DNA from 2 places in the Acidovorax sp. JHL-9 genome. Region 2 is predicted to be linked to the other one. Evidence: predicted binding sites of a transcription regulator. Region 2 holds the regulator's gene; the other holds the start of a gene.
What was found. Region 2 encodes sigma-54, which starts transcription at its own class of promoters, with help from an activator protein. Its sites were predicted from a motif close to TGGCANGNAANCTGCTTT; they were not measured.

Region 1 (3,206 bases), on a different contig from region 2:
CGTCAGCCAGAAGCTGCGCGAGAGGGCGGCCCAGTCGCGCGTGGGCTTGGGCGTTGGCGGGTTGGTGGGCTGAGAGGTTTTGGGGGTTTTGGCACCCGTGGATAAAACGCTGTTTGCTATTGTTTTGGTAGCTTCTGGCGCGGACTCCCGCGGGGCATGAAAAACGGCACTGACCATGGTGATCTCCGGTTGTTCAGCCTGTTCAGGCCTTGATCTTGAAGCCGTCGGCGTACCTGGCGGGGTCCTTGCCGTCCCACACCACGCCGTCGATCAGCTTGCTGGTGCGCAACACGTCCTTGGGCACATTGACCTTCATGGCGCTGGCGACCGAACGGTACAGGTCCACCTGGTTCACCTGCTTGGCCACGGCCAGGTAGTCGGGGTGGCTCTTGAGCAGGCCCCAGCGCTTGTGCTGCGTGAGGAACCACATGCCGTCCGACAGGTAGGGGAAGTTCACCGCGCCATCGTTGAAGAACTTCATGTGGTTCGGGTCGTCCCAGGTCTTGCCCTGGCCGCCACCCACGCCGTTGCTGTAGCGGCCCAGGATGCGCTGGTTGATCGCGTCCACGCTGGTGTTCACGTAGGCCTTGCCGGCAATGGTTTCGGCCATCTTCATCTTGTTCGACAGGCTGGCGTCGATCCACTGGCTGGCTTCCAGCACCGCCATCATCACGGCGCGCGTGGTGTTGGGGTGCTTCTTCACGAAGTCGGCCGTGGTGCCCAGCACCTTCTCGGGGTGGTCGCGCCAGATGTCCTGCGTGGTGTTGGCCGTGATGCCGATGCCGTCCATGATGGCGCGGTGGTTCCAGGGCTCGCCCACGCAAAAGCCGTCCATGTTGCCCACGCGCATATTGGCCACCATCTGCGGCGGCGGCACGGTGATCAGCTTGGCACCCGACACCGGGTTGATGCCGGCCGCCGCCAGCCAGTAGTGCATCCACATGGCGTGCGTGCCCGTGGGGAAGGTGCCGGCAAAGGTGTACTCGCGCTTCTCCCTGGCCATCAGCGCCGCGAGCGAAGGGCCATCCACCGCGCCCTTGTCGGCCAAGGCTTTTGACAGCGTGATGGCCTGGCCGTTGTGGTTCAGGTTCATCAGCACGGCCATGTCCTTCTTCGGCCCGGCCGTGCCTAGATGCACGCCATACACCAGGCCGTAGAGCACATGGGCAAAGTCCAGCTCGCCGTTCACCAGCTTGTCGCGCACGCCGGCCCAGCTCGCCTCCTTGGTGGGGATGATGGTCACGCCGTACTTCTTGTCGAAGCCCAGCACCGAGGCCATCACCACGCTGGCGCAGTCGGTCAGCGGAATGAAGCCGATCTTGACCTCTTTCTTCTCGGGTGCATCCGAGCCTTGGGCGTGGACCAGGGCGCGCAGCGCGGGGCTCACCCCCACGGCGCCCACGGTGGCGGCCTGCAGCACGGTGCGGCGGTTGAGGCGGGTTTTGAGCAGATCGGTCATGGTGCTTCCCTTGTAGCGTGACAAACAAAAAAGGCGTCCTCACGCCGCGCCTGGCTGCGTCATGCAGCTGTGCGCGGGTGGGGACGCCTTTGTCCGGTTTCTGGCCGCATCCGCCCGCCGTTGGGCAGAGCAGCCATTGCAGACCTGTGAGGGTCTTGCCTAATGCATTGCAAGCCCTGTGCCAGCTAGTAGAAGTGATTTTTGCTATTGAATAATGAGCGTATTACGAAGTATTTACGGGCGCTACAGGCCTTTTTTTCTGAAAGAGACCGGGGGAGGCAGTGCACCGGTGTTGTGCTGCGCACCATCAGGGCGCGGGGAGCTGAGGGCTGAAAACGGCCACGATCTGCCGTTCGTGACTGATCGGTTTCTGGCGCAGCTCTATGCACTCAATCCACAGCCCCAGTTCGCAGCGTGAACGTAGGCCAGCGGTTGTAGCCGACTTCAGGATCGTTGGCCCGCAGCGTCTGGATGAAGTGAACCTCCATGCTATTGATCTCCGCCCTTGTCGCAGTCTTCGACTTCCACAAGATGTCTCGGGTGACCGTGAAGCTCTTCCGCTGTACCGGGGCGTGAATCGTCAAGGCGCAGCCTTTCACGCACATAAGAACGACTTTTCGGCTCTGTCAAAGACTGCCCTTTGCGGGGCAGAAAGGCGGCTTAGCTTGCAGCGAATTAGCTCGCAGTAATCCGTTCCCTGGCGAGCCGGGTGCCTGCAGCAAGCGCCTGCAGCTTTCGCCAGGCCACGTCCCGATCCATCGGAGCCAAGCCACAGTTCGTACACGGGAAAAGTCTCTCCTTGGGCACGAACTGCAGGGCTCGGCCGATAGTGTTAGCCACTTCTTCGGGTGTTTCTACTTCATCGCTCGCCACATCGATCACACCGACCAGTACGTCCTTACCTGGTAGCAGTGCCATGAGGTCGGGAGGCACATGAGAGTGGATACATTCCAAGCTCACCTGATCAATGCTGCTGCGGGCGAGCGCAGGAAACACCGTCTCATACTGGTGCCATTTCTCGCCCAGTGTGCTCTTCCAGTCAGTGTTGGCCTTGATGCCGTAGCCGTAGCAGATGTGTACCGCCGTTGTACACGTCAGCCCCTGCGCCGCTCTTTCAAGCGCCTTCACGCCCCAGTCGGCTGCATCCTTCATGTAAACGTTGAAGGCAGGTTCATCGAATTGGATGATGTCTACTCCGTCGGCTTGCAGCGCGAGCGCTTCTTGGTTGAGCAACTCGGCAAACGCAAAAGCCAACTTCACTTTGTCACCATAGAAACGGTCGGCGACCGTGTCTACGATGGTCATCGGACCAGGTAGCGTGAATTTCAGCTTCTTTTTAGTATGAGCACGCGCGAGTTGGGCTTCGAAGGCATGCACACGGCCCTTCAATCGCAGGGCCGCCACCACCTGCGGCACCATAGCGTCGTACCGGTTATCGCGTATGCCCATCTTCACTTTGTTGTCGAAGTCGATGCCTTCGACTTGTTCGAGGAAGCCGTGCACGAAATGCTGGCGCGATTGCTCACCGTCGCACACGATATCCAGACCCGCGTCCTCCTGGGCTTTGATCCAAAGCAGGGTCGCATCGGCTTTGGCTTGGAGCAACGCATCGCCTTCGGCCCTCCACTGAGGCCAAAGTTTGTGGGTTTCTGCGAGCCAGGCCGGTTTCGGCAAGCTACCGGCGATCGAAGTTTCAAACATCAAAAATTCCTTCTGACAAAAAAATGGACAGACACAGGTGAGTCAA
Region 2 (3,206 bases):
AATTGAGGCTTTGCAGCGGGCTGTGCTGGGCCGTCACCTCGACCTTGAAGGTCTGGCGCGTGGTGAACCAGATCTCCCAGGCCACGTCGCTGGCCATGCCATAGAGGTCGTTCTCGGAACGGTAGGGCCGGTGCGCCAGCTGCACCAGCACGCGCTGGGCCAGGCGGCTGTGCAGGTTGAGCAGCAGCGCATCGCGCCACGAAGCGCGCAGCAGCACGCCGCCCCGGCCCACCAGCAGGTCTTGCCCCGTGAGGCCGGTAATGCCATGCACCTCATCGGCCAGGTAGCCCTCGACGCCGGCGGCGCAGGGCAGGAAAAGTTGGAGTTGGTTCATGTCGATGGGGAGGATACGCGCTCGGGCAGTACGGGGGAACCGGGCTCACCCGCGCGGGCCAGCAGCAGCTGGCGGATGGATTCAGGGATAACCGCCACCTTGCGATCGGCCTTGCCGATGAAAACGATGCCGGTCTTGCCGCGCGCCACTTCGCGGCCCTGCGACTTCTCGGTCATGCGAAAGACCAGATCGAAACCATAGCGGTTGAAGTCCACGGGGGTCATCTCGACGCGCATGGTTTCGCCATGGAATCCTTCCGACCGGTACTGCGCCACGATGTCACCCACCACGATCGACAGGCCCCCCACATCGGCCTCGGGGAAACCCAGCGACTGGAAGAAGCGCACACGCGCCTCGGACACCAGGCTCAGCAGCTGCGCGTTGTCGAGGTGCCCGCCCTGGTTGACGTGGCTGATGTAGATCTGCAGCTCGGTGGCAAAGCCGAAATGCGCGGGGAGGTCGAAGACGATGCGGGCCATGGCGTGGTAAGCGGGGTGACGGGAGAAAAAACAGCAAACAGGGCACGCTGCAGCAGGCACGCGCCCCCCCAAAAGGCTACAGCGCCTTGCGCAGATTGGCCGGCGCGATCTTGAGCGCCTCGCGGTACTTGGCCACGGTGCGGCGCGCGCATTCGATGCCCTGCTCCTTGAGCATCTCGGCGATCTGGCTGTCGGACAGCGGCTTGGCCGGGTTCTCCGCCGACACGAACTGCTTGATCAGCGCGCGCACGGCGGTGCTCGATGCATTGCCGCCGGTTTCGGTGCCCAGGCCCGAGCCAAAGAAATACTTGAGCTCGTAGGTGCCGATCGGCGTGGCCATGTACTTGGCCGTGGTCACGCGGCTGATGGTGGACTCGTGCAGTCCCAGCTCGTCGGCGATGTCGCGCAGCACCAGGGGGCGCATGGCCAGCTCGCCGTGGGTGAAGAAGTTCTTCTGCCGCTCGACGATGGCGCGCGAGACGCGCAGGATGGTGTCGAAGCGCTGCTGGATGTTCTTGATGAACCAGCGCGCCTCCTGCAGGCGCTGCTGCATGCCCTGGTGGCCCTCGCCCCCCTTGTGGCCGCGCAGCGCACCGGCATAGATGTCGTGCACGCGCAGGCGCGGCATCACGTCGGGGTTGAGCTGCACGATGAAGTTGTGCTGGCCGTCACGCCCGTTGGCGCGCCCGGCTTTGCGCACGATGACGTCGGGCACGATGATGTTGCGCTCCACATCGGCAAACCGGCGGCCGGGGCGCGGCTCCAGGCGGGCGATCAGCGCCATGGCGGCGCGCGTGCGCTCTTCGCCATCGCCGCACAACTGCGTCAGGCGGCGGATGTCACGGCGGGCCAGCATCTCCAGCGGCTGCTGGCACACGCGCAACGCGGTCTGCACGGTACCAGGATCGATCTCGCTGTCTTCGTCGGCGGCCAGGGCCTTGAGCTGCAAGGTCAGGCACTCGGCCAGGCCACGCGCGCCCACGCCCACGGGATCCAGGCTTTGCAGCAGGCGCTGGGCCACGGTGAAACGGTGCACCAGTTCTTCGATCTGCTCCAGGTCGTCCGGCCCGGCCAGGCCGATGGCCAGCGCTTCGAGCGGTTCTTCGAGATAGCCGTCGTCGTTGAGCGATTCGATGAGAAAGCGCAGCGCGGCGCGGTCCACCTCGGACAGGCGCAGTGCCAGCGCCTGGCGGTGCAAGAAGGCCGTCAGTGATTCGTGCGAGCGGGCCAGCTCGGTGGCGTCGGCCTCGTCGCCTTCGGCATCGTTGCGGTTGCGGGCCGGCGCATCGCCACCCCACTCGGCGTCATTGGGCGCCATGTCCACCGTGCCGTCGCCGCTCCAGTCGGGCTCGTCCGCACCGGCGCTGGCCATTTCAACATCATTTTGGCCTTCAGCGCTTGTGCTGCCTGCGCTGGAAGCTCCTGAAAACAGCGCATCGTCCGCGCTGTAGTCATCGGCCTGCGCGGGCATGTCGGCGGTTTCCAGGCCAAACTCCTCGCGCGGCGCTTCATCGGCCGTGCGCTCCAGAAAAGGGTTCTCGTCGAGCATCTGCTCGACTTCCTGCGACAGCTCCAGCGTCGACAGCTGCAACAGCCGGATCGATTGCTGCAACTGCGGCGTGAGCGACAGGTGCTGCGAAACGCGCAGCGAAAGGCCGGGCTTCATGCAACGGCCAACACAAGGGCAGCCATCCGCCCGTCGCCCGGCCGCCCGAAGGCGGTCTGGGGCCCCCTGGGGGGCAGCGACCACACGAAGTGAGGAAGCGTGGGGGCCATGCTCACATCCGGAAGTGCTCGCCGAGATAGACGCGGCGCACCTCGGCGTTGTCCACGATTTCGGACGGCGTGCCCTGGGCCAGAACGCGGCCATCGCTGATGATGAAGGCGTGGTCGCAGATGCCCAGCGTCTCGCGCACGTTGTGGTCGGTGATCAGCACGCCAATGCCGCGCGCCTTCAGGAAACCGATGATGCGCTGGATCTCGATCACGGCAATCGGGTCGATGCCGGCGAAGGGCTCGTCGAGCAGAATGAAGCGCGGCTGGGTGGCCAGGGCGCGGGCGATCTCGACGCGGCGGCGCTCGCCACCCGACAGGGCCAGGGCCGGCGATTCACGCAGATGGTCCACGCGCAACTCCTGCAGCAAGGCAGTGAGGCGTGCTTCGATCTCCTTCCTGGCGAGCGGCTTGCCGTCGTCGCCCCGCTGCAGCTCCAGCACGGCGCGCACGTTTTCCTCGACGTTCAGCTTGCGAAAAATCGACGCCTCTTGCGGCAGATAGGACAGCCCCAGGCGCGAGCGCCGGTGGATGGGCATGTCCGCCACCGAGTGGCCATCGATGCGGATGTCACCGCCATCGCAGCGCACCAGGCCCACGATCATGTAGAACGAAGTGGT

Region 1: K225_RS0115585 (CmpA/NrtA family ABC transporter substrate-binding protein) is a predicted target of sigma-54. The motif match lies at 1,626-1,643, and genes of this name have one in related genera.

The regions. Positions count from the first base shown of each region.
Region 1 is NZ_AUEX01000027.1:47,364-50,569, forward strand. It holds gene ntrB (nitrate ABC transporter permease) at 1-177, opposite strand, end outside; gene K225_RS0115585 (CmpA/NrtA family ABC transporter substrate-binding protein) at 203-1,459, opposite strand; gene K225_RS20965 (hypothetical protein) at 1,849-2,043, opposite strand; gene K225_RS0115595 (methionine synthase) at 2,135-3,160, opposite strand.
Region 2 is NZ_AUEX01000004.1:210,131-213,336, forward strand. It holds gene K225_RS0105115 (class I SAM-dependent RNA methyltransferase) at 1-334, opposite strand, end outside; gene K225_RS0105120 (thioesterase family protein) at 331-813, opposite strand; gene K225_RS0105125 (RNA polymerase factor sigma-54) at 890-2,479, opposite strand; gene lptB (LPS export ABC transporter ATP-binding protein) at 2,592-3,206, opposite strand, start outside.